DNA from 3 places in the Planococcus sp. MB-3u-03 genome. Region 1 is predicted to be linked to each of the others. Evidence: riboswitches for the same ligand, from Rfam matches in the RefSeq annotation. Region 1 holds a riboswitch; each other region holds the start of a gene.
The links. A riboswitch is a leader RNA that binds a small molecule or an ion and turns the genes downstream of it on or off. The one in region 1 is predicted to bind S-adenosylmethionine.
Positions count from the first base shown of each region.

Region 1 (6,104 bases):
TACACGCCGAAGAAAAAGACCATCCTGGCGTTTGCGATCGCGCTCGAACTGGATCTCGACGAGACGGAGGAACTGCTCGGGACGGCGGGCTACCGCTTGTCGAACAGCCATAAATTCGACTTGATCGTCCGTTATTTCATTGAGCGGGAACAATACAATATCTTTGAAATCAATGAAGCCTTGTTTGCATTTGATGAAGCGCTTCTTGGTTCGTAAAAGATTCTATACAGTTTCTAAATTAGAAACAGCCCTGTTCACGGAACGGGGCTGTTTTATATTTGCGAATTTATCGGACGAGGACTTTCTCCAAAAATTTCTTTGTACGTTCTTCTTGAGGAGATGAAAATAGAACTTCTGGTTTTCCTTCTTCAACAATATAGCCATCCGCGATAAAAACAACGCGGTCGGATACTTCGCGAGCGAAATGCATTTCATGTGTCACAATGATCATTGTCTGGCCTTCTTGCGCTAAATCTTTGATGACGGTTAATACTTCACCGACGAGTTCAGGGTCCAGAGCCGATGTAGGTTCGTCAAATAACAATACATCTGGTTTTAAAGCGAGAATGCGTGCAATAGCGGCTCGCTGCTTCTGGCCTCCCGAAAGCTGTTCGGGATAATGGTTTTTATGAGCTGATAAACCAACCTTATGGAGCAGTTCTTCTGCTTCTGTTACAACTTCCTGTTTGTCTCGTTTTTGGACGATTAGCGGTGCTTCGATAACGTTCTCGATAACCGTTTTATGCGGAAATAGATGAAAATGCTGAAATACCATTCCAGAGTACTGCTGTATATCGACTTTCTGTTTTTTTGATGGTGCCTTGCCGTTAAAAGTGACAACTACATCCTTGATTTTAAGTGATCCTGAGGTAGGGGACTCTAATAAATTCAAGCACCGAAGTAATGTGGTCTTACCTGATCCGGACGGTCCGATGATGCTAAGAACTTCGCCTTGTTCGATTTCGAGGGAAATGGACTTTAAGACTTCGTTGTCATTAAAGTTTTTGCTGAGCTGATCGACTTTAATCATTTTCAAAACTCCATTCACGTCATGACATAACGATTTGCTTTTTTCTCTAAATAATCCTGCAGTAAGGTGACAACTGAACAAATTGCCCAATAAATGAGTGCCACTAGAATATACAGGGTCAAGCTTTCATAAGTTTGTCCAACAACGACCTTCGCCCGGTAGAACATCTCGGAAACAGTAATGACCATGGCAAGTGAGGTGCCTTTTATAATGTCCATAAAAATACTTGATAAAGGTGGCAGCGCAATGCGCGTACCCTGTGGCAAAATGATGCGCCGCATTGTTTGCCAGTAAGTCATTCTGAGAGTTTCCGCCGCTTCCCATTGACCTTTTGCTACCGATGAGATGGCCGACCGAATCACTTCGGCCGTATAGGCGGAGAAGTGGATACTAATGCCGATGATGGCGGCTGTCAATGGTTGCATATCGATACCGACCATCGGAAACCCGAAATACAGGATGAATAAAATAACAAGAAGGGGCGTTCCGCGCATAAATGAGATAAATAGGCGTGTAGGAAAGGAAATCAAAGCTAGTTTATTCATGCGGGCAAGGGCAACGAACAACCCTAGAAATAGAGCGAGAAGCATGCTTACAATTGCGATCAATAGAGTATACCAAGCTCCTTCCAAGATAAACGGAAGAGCCTCTATTGCGACTTCTATATTAAAAAGATATTCCCATTTAAACTCAGACATATTTTATCTCCTTTGGATGTGCAGGATAGAAAAAAGAGGAATCAAAGGATTCCCCTGTAGGATTATTCAACTTCAACTGGCTTTGTGACGTCAGCACCTAAAAATTCAAGTGAGATTTCCGTCACGGTGCCATCTTCGATTAATTCTGTAAGGGCGGCATCAAGTTGTTCTTTCAATTCCGGACTGTCTTTTTGCATCACTAAGCCACTGCTGTTAGGAGAAAACTTCACATTTTCAGCAAGCTTCAATCCAGGTTTGTCGAATTGTTCTAGTGCTTGAATTAGTACTAAATAATCATTAAGTGTAGCATCAACGCGTCCTTGCACAATTTCAGGAAGCACAGTATCTGATCCAGTATAGACCACTACCTCAGCGCCTTGTTCTTTAGCATAGTCGGAGTAATTGCTCGTCGCAGCTCCACCAACTTTCTTACCTGCTAAATCATCCACCGTTGTAATTCCAGAATCATCATTCTCCCGGACAATGGCTGATCCATAGGAATGCTTGACGGGAACTGTAAAATCAAATTTCTCGAGGCGTTCTTCTGTAATCGAAAAGTCATTTGCTGCAATATCGATCTGACCATTTCTTAGTGCGGGCAAAAGGCCGTCAAATTCCATCGTTTTAAATTCAACTTCTAGGCCTAGCTTATCCCCAATCGCCCGTACTACTTCTACATCAAAGCCAGTCAATTCTTTCGTTGTTTCATCGAAGTAGGTAACCGGAAAATATAAACCTTCTGTACCCACTACTAATTTGCCTGATTCCTCAATTCGTTCCCACGAATTCTGTTCGCCTGATTCAGAAGCGCTGGCAGAACTATTGGAATCCTCATTACCGCATGCAGCTGCGATTAATGCTGTTGCTGAAATCAGTGTAAAAAGCAAAAACTTTTTCGACTTTTTCATATGTATGACACCATCCTTAATGAAGTTAGCGCAACAGCAATGGTTCTTCATGAAACCAAACAAAAAAACCTCTTCAATAAGAAGAGGTTTGCATCTCAAAAAAAAAGATTTCAACTCTTCTTATCTCTCAAGCGATTCGCTTGTTGGATTTGGCACAGTACCCGAAAAGAGTCCGCTGCCGAGGTTTCGTAGGGCCAATCCCTCCACCTCTCATGATAAGAACGTATTAACTATTCAGCTATATTAAGACCATACCATCGACATTTAATGAGGTCAATATGTATTCCTATATATTTAGTAGGGATTTAATTTTTTCGAAGATAAACGTAAAGTTTCATCTGCTACTCCTGCTTTTTAGTACATAAATTATGTCGTGCAGTGAGTTGATTGGTTTGTAAAAGGTCGCTTTAAAAGCGACCTTTTTTCTATTGGAAAATCGTATCCTTGGGGTAGCAAGTAACCTGAAGGAGGAAATTGAGATGAAAAATGAAACGACAGAATTGGTGTTTATTCTCGACAAGAGCGGTTCGATGGCGGGGCTCGAAAAAGATACGATCGGCGGCTTTAATGCCCTAATCGACAAACAGCGAAAGCTCCCAGGCGAGGTCCGCGTGACGACGGTTCTATTCAACCACGAATACGAGCTGCTTCACGATCGGATTTCGCTCGAAGGTATTTCGCCGATGACGGATAGCGATTATGAAGTAGGCGGCATGACGGCTTTGCTCGATGCGGTCGGCTCGACAATCCAAAAGATCAGCAATGCGCAAAAAGGGACATTGAAAAAGCACCAGGCCGATCAAGTGATGTTCGTCATCACGACGGATGGCCTGGAAAACTCCAGCTGTGAATACACATACAAGAAAATTAATGAAATGATTGCCTCGAAAAAGACGGCTGGGTGGGAATTCATTTTTCTCGGTGCGAACATCGACGCGGCCGCGACCGCAAAGAAATTCGGTGTCGACGAAGATTTTGCGGTGGATTACCATGCGGATGCGGAGGGGACGGAGTTGAATTATCAAGTGTTGAGCGAAGCGGTGAGTTCGTTCCGGACCGGGAAAAAGATTGGCCGGGAGTGGAAGAGGGAGATTGAGCGGGATTATGAAGCTCGCGGAAATAAAGAAAAGCAATAATAAGTGAAATTTATTCGAAAACGAGGGGGATTCATCATGAAAAAAGTATTTAAGATTGGCTGTCTCGGCATCATTGGCCTATTTGTATTAATGGCCATACTGGTTGCATTAGTCGGAGGAGGAGAAGATTCCACTGAAACCGAGGGCCCGACAGAAACAGCTCCGGCAACAGAAGAAACCGCAACCGAAGAAACTTCTTCGGAAGAAGCAGAGGAACCAGCTGAAACGGAAGAAGCCGCTGAAACGGAAGAACCGGTTGAAGAAGAGCCAGCTGAGCCGGAAGTATCGACTGAGTTTGAATCTGCATTGAATCAAGCACAGACCTATTCAGATACCATGCATATGTCGAAAGCCGGTGTGTTCGATCAATTGACTTCTGAATACGGCGGACAGTTCCCAGAAGATGCTGCACAATATGCGATCGACAATGTGGATGCAGATTGGAATGCGAACGCTTTGGAGTCGGCCAAGACTTATCAGGAAAGCATGAGTATGTCCAAGGAAGCTATTCGCAATCAATTGACTTCTGATTATGGCGGTCAATTTACACAAGAAGAAGCTGACTACGCGGTCGAAAATTTGGAATAAACCAAAAAGATGAGCCCCGGCAAAACTGCCGGGGCTCATCTTTTTTCATTTAAACCGTTTCAACTTCCGAATCCACTTGCTTCGCAGCGCGGTACTTCATGATCTGTGCGATATACCATAAAGCGATAGCCAGCGTGATGACCGAGCCGATCATGGCGGCGATGTGGTATTCCATATTCAAGCCTTCCGGTGCGTAGAAGATGTACATGGAGACGACGCCTGTCATGAACATGGCCGGTACGCCGCTGATCCAGTGCATTTTGTAGTTCTTGAGCAAATACATCGTCGCTGTCCACAGCATAAATGTCGCGACCACTTGGTTGGTCCAGCCGACGTAGCGCCACAAGAAGGTGTAGTCGATCGTCGCCATGTAGAACGTCGGGATGGCGAGCGGGATGGTGATCAATAGGATTCTCAAAGTGCCGTCAGTCTTGGTGAACTTCGACAGCAAGTCAGCCAAGATCATGCGCGATGAGCGAAGCGCGGTATCGCCCGTTGTGATCGGCAAGATGATGACGCCGAAGATCGCGAGGATGCCACCGAGAGTACCAAGGAGCGAGATCGAAATTTCATTGACCACGCCTGATGGCCCGCCAGCTGCAAGTGCTGCGCCAAGTCCTTCAGTTCCGTTGAAGAAGGTCATGCCAGCAGCCGCCCAGATCAAAGCGATAATGCCTTCGATGACCATGGCGCCGTAGAAGATTTTACGGCCGTCAGTTTCTTTTTTCATCGTGCGGGCGATGATCGGGCTTTGCGTGCTATGGAAGCCGGAGATTGCGCCGCAAGAAACGGTAACCATCAATAGCGGCCAGATTGGTAATTCGCCTGGATGCAAATTGCTGAAGGTCAAGTTCGGCATTGGTTTTCCTGAGAACACGAGTGCCACGGCTACTGCGATGGCCATGAACAACAGGATGCCGCCGAGTAGCGGGTAGATGCGGCCGATGATGCGGTTGATCGGCAAGATCGTTGCAAGAACGAAATAAGCAAAAATAAGTGCAAGCGCCCAGATAAAGGAGATCGGCGTGATTTGTGCGATCAATTGAGCAGGGCCAGCCGTGAAGGCAGCCGCTACGAGCAGCATCAACACGAGCGACAAACCGTTGATGAAGACTTTTGCGTTCTTGCCTAAATAACGCCCGACAAGAGTAGGGAATTGCGCTCCGCCGTGGCGCATCGACATCATACCGGAAAAGTAATCGTGGACGCCGCCTGCAAAGATGCAGCCAACGACGATCCAGATGAATGCGACGGGTCCGTAGAGTGCGCCAGCTACAGCGCCGTAGATCGGGCCGAGCCCTGCGATGTTCAAGAGTTGGATCAAATTGCCTTTCCACCAGCTCATCGGCACATAGTCGATGTTATCGGCCTGCGCGTATGCGGGTGTTGGAGTTGTATCGTCGACGCCGAATACCTTTTCGATAAATTTTGAATAAAAAACGTATCCCAATATTAAGAGTGCAAGTGCTGCGAAAAATGTAATCATATGCGTCGTCCTCCTGGTGTCAGTGATATATCGTATACACATGATAGCATCTTTTGACGAAAATTAAAGTTAATATTTCGAAAAAACTAATATTTCTATTTATATATAGCAAACCGATAGATAGTTGATAAGATAATCGGGAGTGAAAGCGTATCCAATGGGTTTTGAGGACTAAAGATATTTTGCAGTTGTTCACACAAGTTCGTGAAGTTCTGAATTTCATTATCTTGAAATAAAAGTAAAGTGAAACATTCATTC
Region 1 covers NZ_CP025135.1:718,733-724,836, forward strand. Annotated here, with positions in the region: gene CW734_RS04855 (macro domain-containing protein) at 1-216, shown strand, start outside; gene CW734_RS04860 (amino acid ABC transporter ATP-binding protein) at 287-1,030, opposite strand; gene CW734_RS04865 (amino acid ABC transporter permease) at 1,045-1,728, opposite strand; gene CW734_RS04870 (transporter substrate-binding domain-containing protein) at 1,791-2,636, opposite strand; SAM riboswitch class I at 2,754-2,858, opposite strand; gene CW734_RS04875 (vWA domain-containing protein) at 3,116-3,772, shown strand; gene CW734_RS04880 (Ltp family lipoprotein) at 3,809-4,360, shown strand; gene CW734_RS04885 (carbon starvation CstA family protein) at 4,410-5,846, opposite strand.

Region 2 (6,104 bases), 180 kb from region 1:
ATCGCACAACTTGGACGCGCAGCGAAAGTCGTCGTTTCGAAAGACAACACGACAATCGTTGAAGGCAATGGCGATTCCGAGAAAATCATCGCACGCGTGGCGCAAATCCGTAGCCAATTGGAAGAAACGACTTCTGAATTCGACCGCGAAAAACTGCAGGAGCGCCTCGCGAAACTTGCTGGCGGCGTAGCAGTGATCAAAGTCGGCGCAGCAACTGAAACAGAATTGAAAGAGCGTAAACTGCGCATTGAAGACGCATTGAACGCAACACGCGCAGCGGTTGAAGAAGGCATCGTGGCAGGCGGCGGTACAGCGCTTATCAATGTCTACAACCAAGTGGCGCAAATTGCGACAGAGCAAGAAGGCGACGTCGCGACTGGCATCAACATCGTGCTCCGTGCACTTGAAGAGCCGGTTCGCCAAATCGCAACGAACGCTGGCCTTGAAGGCTCGATCATCGTTCACCGCCTGAAAACGGAAGAAGTCGGAATCGGCTACAACGCAGCAACAGGCGAATGGGTCAACATGCTTGAACAAGGCATCGTAGACCCAACGAAAGTGACGCGTTCTGCACTGCAAAACGCAGCATCTGTTGCGGCTATGTTCCTGACAACTGAGGCTGTAGTGGCTGATATTCCGGAGCCAGCAGGTCAAGGTGGCGGAATGCCTGATATGGGTGGCATGGGAGGAATGATGTAAGCCATCAGCCCATCTAGAAAATCCCCTTTCACGTAATGTGAAAGGGGATTTTTTGATGTTTGAACTATACTCGAACTTAAGGACAGGGAATTCTACTTCCTCGAGGTATACTGAAAAACCGGATCCATCAACTCAAACTCATAGGTCTCACTATTGACCTTGCCAACAATCTGTTCGCTATCATAAAGCTCCAGCATAAACTGTGCCATCTCTTTTGAGGTATGGAACTTCTGCACATTGTCGCTATAGCTGAATTCATCAAGTTCCCGCGCAGTTTTCACGAATTCGGTTTCGGTCATGGATGGCGCGAGTATTTTAACTTTCAATCGAGCTCCGTTATCCTGCAGTTCCTGGGCAAGGCCTTCTGTAAATGCGCTCACGTAAAATTTGGTCGCAGCGTATGTAACAGCATTTGGCACGAGTCTGTAGCCTAAGTCAGATGATACGTTGATGAGCTGCGCCCCTTCTTGGTCCGCATAGTCGCGTGCATAAAGAGTGGAAAGCGTAGTGAGTGCCTCAACATTTACGCGCAGCATCTTTTCCGTTTTAGTCATATCCTGCTCAGCGACGGTAGCACTGTTTCCGAAGCCGGCGTTGTTGACGAAGGTTTCAATATCGTATTCTTTGAGGCTTTCGTATAGTGCATGGACCTGCTCGCTGTCGGATAGGTCGGTGGGTTTGATGACGACGTCCAGCTCAGAGTTCATGCTTTGAATCTTCTCTTTAAGATTATTGAGCTCGTTTTCCCTTCTTGCCACAAGAATAAGGTTTTTGCCGCATGTCGCAAAAGCCAGTGCAGCTTCATATCCGATTCCTGAGCTGGCGCCTGTAATTACCGTGTACTTCATGTGAATCCCTCCATTGAAATGAATAGATAGCTAGTGTGCAGAAACAATGAAACTCTCATGAGATTGTGCTGGCTCTTGAAGTGAAAGAAACAGCATTTTATAAACTGGAAACTTCAATATTAGAGTGTTTGGAATTAGGAGAGTTCTTAAATGAAGATTATACACTATTTTCCTGCTGGCACAGAAACATACAAAATATCTTAGCAAGGAGCGGTACGTGGAAACACATCTCTCCGATTTAGTAGGGAGGAGTGTTTTTATAGTACGATTTCTAAATTTTCTATTGCCATGAAATCCAAGCTCTGCTATTGTATTAATCATATCAATTTACTCGGCATTAATTCTGAGTACATAATTTCTTATCCAGATAAGTGGAGGGACTGGCCCTTTGAAGCTTCGGCAGCGGAACAGATTGGATGTCCAATTTGAAACTGTGCCAAATCCAGCAGGTGCTGTTAAGCATTTGAGAGATGAGAAGAGCCGGACGGTGAGCCTCTCTTCTTTTTTATGAAGAGGGGTTTTTCTATTGGCCGCAAGAATTGTAGCGTCTCATTCAAAATAAAAAAGACCAAGGAGAGATGGCAGATGAACAAGCGTTGGATTGGTGTGTTTGGGATTTCGGGTGCGCTATTATTAGCTGGATGCGGCGATAGCGGGGAAGCTTCCGAGGAAGACAAGAAAGAAGTGCGTGTCGGCTTTGGCGTCGGGACGTACGAGCAGCAATTCAAGGAAGGGATCTTGCCTATTTTGGAGGAGAAAGGGTATAAAGTGGATACAACAACTTTTTCCCAGAACATGCAGTTGAATCCGGCGATGCAGGAAGGCTTGATCGATGCGAGCATTTTCCAGAGCACGGCGTATATGGAAGGGATCAACGAGGAATTGGGCATGGACATGACCGGCATCGCTTTTGTGCCGAGCGCGCCTCAAGGTTTGTATTCAGCGAATCATCAATCGTTGGATGAGGTGAAGGACGGCTCGACTGTCGGCTTGCCGAATGATCCGGTCAACCAGGAACGCGCAGTGCGCATCTTGGAGGAACTCGGGTGGGTGACGGTGTCAGACGATGCAGGCGTGACGGATTTTAATTTGAACGCAGTGGAAAATGCGGATTACGATCTCGACTTGAAAGTCTTGGACCCAGCGCAAATTCTGGTGTCGCTGCAGGATATCGATTTTGGCGTCGTCAACGGCAATTATATTGCCAATGCGCCGGACCGCAAGATTACGGATGCGTTGAAAATCGAGAATACGCCCGAACAGCATCGGATTGTGGTGACGATCGAAGAAGATAACGCGGATACTCAGTGGGCGAAAGATTTGAAAGACGCTTACGAATCCGAGGAGTTCCAGGAATATATCGAGTCGAATGAGCAGTATGACGGCTTCATTTTGACGGAGGAATGGGCGCAATAGATAGGAGAAAGGTGAAGAATGATGGATATCCTAAAAGCGAAGACATTTGAAGAACGCATGGACATATTGAATGAAACCGTCGCACCGTTTACGGAACGGGCCGCGCACAATGATTTGGAACGAAAATTTCCATTTGAGAATTTTGAGGAACTGAAAGCGATCAATTACCCCGCGTTGACGATTCCGAAAGAATACGGCGGAGCGGGCATTTCCTTGTCTGAGATGCTGCGCTATCAGGAAGCGATCAGCCGCGCGGACGGGTCGACCGGTTTGTCAATCGGTTGGCATATGGGCATCGTTCAAGATTTGGGCGAGACCGGTAAATGGGACGAATCAGTGCTTGAAGCTTTATTTGACGATATCAAAGCACGCGGCGCATTGATCAATAATTGTGCGACCGAAAAGCAGACCGGCAGCCCGACAAGAGGCGGCAAGCCATCGACCACAGCGAGAAAAGTTGGCGGTTCGTGGGTCATTGATGGACGCAAGTCGTTCACGTCGATGGCGCCGGTATTGAATTACTTCAACGTGACCGCTGTGATTGAAGAGACCGGAGAAGTGGGCTATTTCCTCATTCCGCGGTCGGCTGAAGGCATAGCGATCGACGAGACTTGGGACAGTGTGGCGATGACCGGCACCGGAAGCCATGATTTGGTGTTGACGAATGTCCAAGTAGAGGAGAAGGCTTTGGTCGAGATTAGTGTGCCCGGGAAGAAGCGACCGGCGGGATGGCTGCTCCATATCCCGGCGTGCTATCTCGGAATCGCACAGGCCGCGCAGGACTATGCAATCCGCTTTGCACAGGAGTATTCGCCGAATAGCTTGAACGGGCCGATCATCGAGCTGCCGAACGTCAAACAAAAGATTGGCCAAATCGAATTGGAATTGCAGCGGTCACGGCATTTCCTTCATTCCGTCGCGAAACAATGGGACGGTTCGGACGAAGAACAGCGCTCACAGATGGCTGCGGAACTCGGGGCCGTAAAAGTCGCGGTGACGAATTCAGCGGTCGATATCGTGGATTTGGCGATGCGCGTCGCAGGTGCACACAGCCTGTCGGAAAAATCGCCTTTGCAGCGCTATTACCGCGATGTGCGGGCGGGACTTCACAACCCGCCGATGGAAGACATGCTCATTCCATCGCTTGCGGATTTTGCGATCGGCAAAGCGAAATCGAAACAACCGGTTAAATAGGGGCAGGGCCGCGGATCTTCAGTGATCTGCGGCTTTTTTCTTTTTATAATTGGAAAGAAATTACGGAGATAAGTGCAAATTATGTCGACGCTTACATTAATTTTCCCTTATGTGACATCTGTCACTAGCCGCTATGGCCGCGCCTCCTGTACGTTAACAAAAGCAGACAACTGCTTCCGATATGGAATTCGCATCTAGAGGGGAATTTTTAGAATGAAAAAAATCGCATGGATCACGGATACAGCAGCGCAATTGGATGATGCATTCATCCAAAGGCATAATGTCTATGTATTGCCCCTTAGTGTCGTGTTTGACGACGGGTCGTACCGAGAGTCGATCGACCTGACGCAGGGAGAATTTTACGATAAATTACGTGCGGCGAAAGTGTCGCCGAAAACTTCACAGCCGGCCATCGGGGAAATGACGGCCTTATACGAAAAACTGCAGGCGGAAGGCTACGATTTGGCGGTAGCCCTCCATTTGTCGAGTGGATTGTCCGGTACCTATAATAGCGCGCTATCAGCTGCCGAGATGGCGGATTTCAAGGTGTATCCGATCGACTCGAAAATCGGTTCGTTCCCGATGGGGAAAATGATCGAAATCGGCAATGAATTGTTCGCAGCCGGTAAAGAACCGGAAGAAGTCGTAGAGACAATCAATCAATTGACCGCCAAATCGCATTTATCGTTCATTCCGTCGAGCTTGAACCAATTGCATAAAAGCGGGCGGGTGTCCGGGACACAGGCGTTCCTCAGTAATATCCTCAACATCAAAGTAGTCATCACTTTTGTCGACGGCGTCACGACGATGAAAGAGAAAGTCCGGTCGAACAAACGCGCCAAGGAAAGCGTCAATTCGGCCTTGCGCGCGGATATGGAGTCCGGGATGGTGCCGGAAGTGGCGGTCATCCATTGCAATAATGAAGCCGGCGCGGAAGCGTGGAAAAACGAATTGATGAAGGAATTCTCAGGGCTTAAAGTAGATGTTATTCCGCTAAGCGTCTGCGTGGGCGTCCATGCCGGGGAAGGCACGACCGGCTTGAGCTGGGTCAGCTATTAAAATAGTAAAGATCACCATGAACCTTGGATTGGCCGCGTTTTTATGCGCTGCCGTCCGGGGTTTTTGTTATTTTCCTGTATCTGAAGAAAGCTTCACGGGATGGCGTTCTATGTTAAACTTTAATAAATATAGTTAAATATTGGCTATTAATATGTATCAGTAGATTAATTTTCCAAAAGAATGCAAATAAGAAATCTGACACTAATTGAGGTGCTTAATGATGGTGACATTTCGGGAATTGGAAATGTATAAGAATTTTGATGAGCTGGCGGAAGATGTAATCGGCCTGGCCAAAGAGATTTTGCCGGATCAATTGTTTTATTTAAGCTCCATCAGTGAAGCTCAGCAAATAATCCTTAAGCATTCGCCGAACGACACGACGATCCCCATAGCGGAGGGATTGGTGTTGAATCTGGAGGATTCGCTGTGCAGCCGCATCGATTTCAAGAACAAGCAGCCCTTGGTCTATGAGGATGTCAAAGACGGACATGCACTGGGAGCGTTTGAAGAGAAGCTGGAAGCAGCCAATGTGCGCTCGTATTTGGGATTGCCGATTTCCTTCATTAATGGGGAGTGGTTCGGCACCTTGTGCGGATGTTTACCTATTACTTGGATCTCGAGCGCTTCGCTTACCGGGATTCGCTGACGGATCTATACAATCGCCATTTTCTCACGCGATTCTTTGAAGGGAATTCGAAAGCGGGAGGCGCAGTATTCTTTCTCGATTTGGATGGCTTTAAAAAGGTCAACGATGTGTACGGCCACGATACGGGAGATGTGGTATTGAAAGAAGTGGCCTCAAAGCTGCAGCGATTTACCGCCGTTCATTCGGTTGCCTTGGCGATTCGTCTTGGCGGGGATGAATTCCTGGTCTGTTTTACCGAACCA
Region 2 covers NZ_CP025135.1:537,722-543,825, forward strand. Annotated here, with positions in the region: gene groL (chaperonin GroEL) at 1-699, shown strand, start outside; gene CW734_RS04045 (SDR family NAD(P)-dependent oxidoreductase) at 792-1,547, opposite strand; SAM riboswitch class I at 1,904-2,024, shown strand; gene CW734_RS04050 (MetQ/NlpA family ABC transporter substrate-binding protein) at 2,133-2,963, shown strand; gene CW734_RS04055 (acyl-CoA dehydrogenase family protein) at 2,985-4,157, shown strand; gene CW734_RS04060 (DegV family protein) at 4,371-5,216, shown strand; gene CW734_RS19550 (GAF domain-containing protein) at 5,434-5,862, shown strand; gene CW734_RS19555 (GGDEF domain-containing protein) at 5,811-6,104, shown strand, end outside.
Region 2: another riboswitch for S-adenosylmethionine. It lies ahead of CW734_RS04050 (MetQ/NlpA family ABC transporter substrate-binding protein); the one in region 1 lies ahead of CW734_RS04870 (transporter substrate-binding domain-containing protein).

Region 3 (6,104 bases), 470 kb from region 1:
TTCTGAACCGCCGCCGTTGCTTTCTTCAGCGCCGCAAGCCGATAACGCCAATACTGCTGCAAATGAACCGAATACTAATTTTTTCATTACAAAATTCCCCTTTTCTTCTATTAAATGTAGTTTTATATAATACCGGGCAATGACTGCCCCTTTTTATTTAATCGATCCGCCCAAGACGGCTTAGCGTTTATCGGCTCTGCTGGTCAAGAAGTCACCGACAAATTGGACGGCGAAGACGATGACCAAAATCAAGATCGTCGAGACGAGAGTTACGTCTTCGCGGCTTCGTTGGAACCCGTCCAAGAACGCGAGCGTCCCGAGCCCTCCAGCGCCGATGATGCCTGCCATGGCGGTATAGCCAACCAAGGCGATGGCGGTTACGGTGATTCCGGAAATCAAAGCGGGTTTTGATTCAGGCAGCAGCACTTTGCGGATAATCGTCCACGTCGTCGCTCCCATCGAGCGCGCGGCTTCGATGACGCCTTTGTCGATTTCTTTCAAGGCGATCAGCACCATGCGGGCATAGAATGGAGCTGCCCCGATGATCAATGCCGGGAGTGCAGCGTTCGGCCCACGGATGCTGCCGATCAGGAATTTCGTGAATGGGATAAGCAAAATGATCAAGATGATAAATGGAATCGAACGGAATATATTAACGAACGCTCCTGATAGCCAGTTGACCACTTTATTCGCCCATAATTGGTTGGGTGCAGTCAAAAACAGGATAACGCCTAGCACGAGCCCGATGATAAAGGTGAACAGCGTGGACACTGCCGTCATGTAAATCGTTTCGAGCGTCGCTTCCCACATAGCTTGCCAATCAACGTTCGGGAACAAATTCTCAAGCATTGCCCATCACCTCCGTCTGTACATCATGCGCACCGAGGAAGGCAAGTGCCTTTGCGATCTCATCTGCTGTTCCCTTCAATTGAAGGATCAGTGTGCCATAAGCACCGCGCTGTGTGTGAGAGATATTGCCGTGGACGATATTGACTTCCACTTTGTATTCCCGGATCAGCTGCGTCAGGATCGGCTGCTCCGCCTGGTCACCGACGAATATCAATTTGACCAATTGCCCTTCCGGATATTGCTCGCGCAAATGGCGGACGGTCTCTGCCGAATCTTCCGTCTCGGTCACTTGGGCAACAAAGCGCTTCGTGATATTTTCCTTCGGATGCTGGAAGACATGCAGCACTTCGCCCAGTTCGACGACGCGGCCGCCTTCCATGACGGCAACCCGATGGCAAATCTTCCGGATGACGTGCATTTCGTGCGTGATCAAGACAATCGTCAAGCCAAGGCGCTTGTTGATGTCGACCAACAAATCCAAAATCGCATCGGTCGTTTGCGGATCGAGTGCCGATGTCGCTTCATCGCAAAGCAAGACTTCAGGGTCATTGGCCAGTGCCCGGGCTATGCCGACGCGCTGCTTCTGCCCGCCGGAAAGCTGGGCTGGATAGGCGTTTTCACGCCCTTCCAAGCCGACCAGTTCAATCAGCTCTGCAGAACGCTTGCGCCGCTCCTCTTTCCCCACTCCGGCAATCTCGAGAGGAAATTCAATGTTCTCCCGCACGGTCCGCGACCACAGCAAATTGAAATGCTGGAAGATCATGCTGACCTTCTGGCGGGCTTTGCGAAGCTTCGGTCCCGAAATCGCCGTGATGTTCTGGCCGTTGATCTCAACAGAACCTTCACTCGGCTTTTCAAGGCCATTCAGCAGGCGGATCAAAGTACTTTTCCCTGCTCCGCTATAGCCGATGATGCCAAAAATCTCGCCTGCCGGCACTGTCAAATCGACATGGTCGACAGCCGTCAAACGCACTTTGCCGGTATCGAATATTTTTGTCAATCCTTTTAACTCAATCATGATTGGGCACTCTCCTAAATCTTTTGCTAATAAAAAAACCTTCCTGCTCAGATAAGCAGAAAGGCACATGTGTAAACACAATAAACCGTTCTCTCATCTTTCAAAGCCTGAACTTTGAGTGACTTGGCACCATTTCATTTTCATGACGGTTGCCGGGCTTCATCGGGCACTTCCCTCCACCTCTCTTTATAAGAGTTACGCTATTAAGTTAATTTCAGAAATTAAATTTATCATGGCTGGCTATATTCGTCAACCGATTTCAATTTCTCATACAAATAAGGCACCGATTGGAAAGCATAGACCTTATCCGTCACTTTGCCATCCTGGGAGATCAGCAGGCATGGCACGCTTTCCACTTCGTAGAGCTCCGCGACTTCCTGTACATAATTCAAATTGGCTTTGCCCATCGGGAGGCCCGGCAAAAGTTCCGCAACTACGCCAAGCATCTTGCTCGCGACTTGGCAGGTGCCGCACATCGGCGTATACAGATAATACGCTGCCACAGGCTGTGTGTTTTTTTCCTTGAGCCATTCTTTATGTGTCCATTCGTTCATAATAGTCATTCCCTGCTACTGGATTTAAGACCTGTACATCGGCTGCGATGAGCACATCGATCAGCTTGCGCAGCGGCGTCGTCGCCACCTCTTTATAACTTCGGTCGATGTGGAAATGGCGGGCTTCCGGAAATTCGCGCTTGATGAGCTTGCGCAGTTTATCGCCGGAAGCGTCCGCATCGACCAGGATGATGATATCCTGACCTTCAAAAGGCAACAGCATTTCCTCGAGTCTTGTAGCACTTACTGTACCATTTGTGCAAAGAATCGTCACGGGTTCTGCAATCAAGGGAGCTATCCGGGTCTTGTCGCTGATCCCTTCAACCACTATCACTTTCTCCATACGTATCCCCCCAGAAAACGATATATGAAAAAAAGCGCCATAAAGAGGCGCTTTCCGAACTTACTCGTTTGTCATTTCTTTATATTCGTCAGCTGACATCAATGCATTGACCTCATCTTCGGAAGGGGCTTCCACAACGACCATCCACGCTTTTTCATAAGGGGATTCGTTGACGAATTCCGGGCTGTCTTCAAGCTCAGAATTGACTTCGACGATTTTGCCGCTGATCGGCGCATACAATTCCGATACCGTTTTAACGGACTCGACGCTGCCGAATGGCTCGTCTTTTTTCAGCTCGTCGCCGACTTGCGGAAGCTCGACAAATACGATGTCTCCAAGTTCATCTTGCGCGAAATGAGTAATGCCGATACGTGCTTTGCCGTCTTCGACTTTGACCCATTCGTGTTCTTTTGAATAGCGAAGCTCTTGTGGTGTGCTCATCCAAACCCCTCCAAATATGTAATTGACTCAATTTCAGTTTGCCACAACCAAGGATGAAAAACAAGACGACAAACTTGTCAACTCCATGTATTTGCGTATACGTCTTCCTTGAAGCCGAGTGTCGCCTGAGAACCGTCCCAAGCGAGCGGGCGTTTGATCAGCATGCCGTCCGACGCCAGCAATTCATATTGCTCATCTGCGGACATGTTCGGCAGTTTTTCCTTCAATCCGAGTTCGCGGTATTTCTTGCCGCTCGTATTGAAAAACTTCTTCAGCTCGATGCCGCTCGTTTCGTGGATTACTTTCAACTGTGCTGCGGAGGGCGGGGTTTGCGAGATATCGATGTAGTCGAACTCCGCACCATTCGCCTCAAGCCATTTCTTGCCTTTTTGGCAGGTCGAGCATTTCGGGTAAGCGTAATACTGGATCATCAAATCTCCTCCTGTCTTGTAACCAAGCATATCAAAATGCCCCGGGCCAGTCGACTGCCGAGAGATTGGTTTTATCCGAATAAAAACAGGAAGGGTTTCCCCTTCCCGTTCTTTGTGGTCGATTAAACGACGTATTTTTCTGTGTTGATCAATTTTTCGGATGCTTCGCGTTTTTTCGCGATCAAGTTATACGGTGTTGAACGCGTCAATTTGCGGAGGGCGGACAGCATCATGCGCTGATTGTCGCCATCGATTGCTGCGATCAAGGTTTCTTTCGCATCTTTTTCGATTTCTTCCAAAGCTTCCTGGCAGAAGATCTGCGTATAAAGAAGTTTCTGCTTCGCTTTTTCTTCGCCGCTTGCCGCAATGGCTTTTTCTGTGCGCAAGACGACAGATTCCATCGCGAACACATTGCTGACGATATCAGCGATGTTCACGAGCACTTCCTGCTCCGCTTCCAGTTTCTTGCCATAAGTTTGTGCGGCAAGGCCGGCTGCCAAGATGGCGATTTTCTTGGCGTTTTTCACCAAAGCTTTTTCCTGGGCCAAGGCTTCCGTTCCGACTTCTTCCGGCATCATCATCAAAAGCTCTTCCTGCAATGCTTGTGCATGCTCAAGAAGCGGCAACTCGCCTTTCATCGCTTTACGGAGCAGCGTACCCGGTACGAGCAGGCGGTTGATTTCATTTGTTCCTTCGAAGATTCGGTTAATGCGGGAATCGCGGTAGATGCGCTCGATTTCATACTCCTGCATGAATCCGTAGCCGCCGTGCAGCTGGACGCCTTCATCGACGATATAATCCAAAGTTTCCGTTCCGAAGAATTTATTCAATGAACATTCGATGGCAAATTCAGCGATGGAATCCGCGACCAGTTTGCCGTCAGCTTGCTGCTCATCCGTGAAGCCGCTCATGCGGTCTTCGAACAAGCCGACTGTACGGTAAACGGAACTTTCAACAGCATACAATTTAGAGGCCATTGTCGCCAACTTCTCTTTTGTCAGGTTGAAAGAAGAGATCGGCGTCTTGAATTGCTGGCGCTGGTTCGTGTAAGGAATCGTCAATTCCATTGCGCGCTTGGATGCGCCGATTGTGCCGACGCCCAGTTTGTAGCGCCCAATGTTCAAGATGTTGAAGGCGATGATGTGTCCGCGCCCTGCTTCGCCGAGAAGGTTTTCCACTGGCACTTCTGCATCTTCCAAGATCAATGTACGTGTGGAAGACGATTTGATGCCCATTTTCTTTTCTTCCGGGCCAACCGATACGCCCCCGAAGTCGCGCTCGACGATAAATGCCGAGAACTGTTCGCCGTCGATTTTTGCATAGACCACGAAGACATCCGCAAATCCTGCATTTGTGATCCATTGCTTTTCGCCGTTCAAGACGTAATGCGTACCCGCCTCGTTCAGTTTCGCGACGGTTTTCGCACCCAAAGCATCCGATCCGGAGCTCGGCTCAGTCAAGGCGTAAGCTGCGATTTTCTCGCCCGTTGCAAGAACCGGCAAGTATTTCTTTTTCTGTTCTTCGTTACCGAATAATACGATCGGCAGCGATCCGATCCCGACGTGTGCGCCGTGAGTGATGGAGAAGCCGCCCGCTTTGGACATTTTCTCAGCAATCAAAGCCGATGCGATTTTGTCGAGACCGAGCCCGTCGTATTGTTCCGGAACATCTGCCCCAAGAAGCCCGAGTTCGCCCGCTTTTTTCAAGAGCTTAACGGAATGCTCGAATTCATGGTTCTCCAACTTTTCGACCAAAGGCATAACTTCCGTGTTGACGTAATCCTCTGTCGTTTTGGCGATCATCTTATGCTCTTCCGTGAAATCTTCCGGCGTGAACACACGCGATAGGTCTGCATCTTCGATCAAGAAGCTTCCGCCTTTGATCAATGTTTTTTCTTGTTCCATTTTCCATTCCTCCCAATTTATCGTTTATCTTGAATCCCCTGTTAATCGTATCCCCCAAAGTTCTCTTTACAACATTTCAAAGACGCCGGCTGCGCCCATTCCGCCGCCGATGCACATCGTGACGACGCCGAATTGTTTGTTCTGGCGCTTCAATTCACTGAGCATGCGCAAAGTCAGAATCGAACCTGTTGCACCAAGCGGATGGCCGAGTGCGATGGCGCCGCCGTTCAAATTGATCTTGTCCATGTCCAAGCCAAGCTCGCGGATGACGCCGAGCGATTGAGACGCGAATGCTTCGTTCAGTTCCCATACATCGATATCGTCTTTCGTCAGGCCGGCAAGTTTCAAGGCTTTCGGAATCGCGACGACCGGGCCGATGCCCATGACTTCCGGCGGAACACCGCCTGTTGCGAATGAACGGAATTTTGCAATCGGCTTAAGGCCAAGCGCTTCCGCTTTTCACGGTCCATGACGAGCACTGAACCTGCTCCGTCAGAGGTCTGCGAAGAGTTGCCCGCTGTTACCGTGCCGCGCCGAGAATGCTGCGCGCAGTTTATTGAGTGT
Region 3 covers NZ_CP025135.1:1,184,884-1,190,987, reverse strand. Annotated here, with positions in the region: gene CW734_RS07185 (MetQ/NlpA family ABC transporter substrate-binding protein) at 1-87, opposite strand, end outside; gene CW734_RS07180 (methionine ABC transporter permease) at 181-849, opposite strand; gene CW734_RS07175 (methionine ABC transporter ATP-binding protein) at 842-1,867, opposite strand; SAM riboswitch class I at 1,958-2,062, opposite strand; gene CW734_RS07170 (thioredoxin family protein) at 2,098-2,421, opposite strand; gene CW734_RS07165 (ribonuclease M5) at 2,402-2,764, opposite strand; gene gcvH (glycine cleavage system protein GcvH) at 2,825-3,205, opposite strand; gene CW734_RS07155 (arsenate reductase family protein) at 3,283-3,639, opposite strand; gene CW734_RS07150 (acyl-CoA dehydrogenase family protein) at 3,759-5,540, opposite strand; partial or broken gene CW734_RS07145 (acetyl-CoA C-acetyltransferase) at 5,607-6,104, opposite strand, start outside.
Region 3: another riboswitch for S-adenosylmethionine. It lies ahead of CW734_RS07175 (methionine ABC transporter ATP-binding protein); the one in region 1 lies ahead of CW734_RS04870 (transporter substrate-binding domain-containing protein).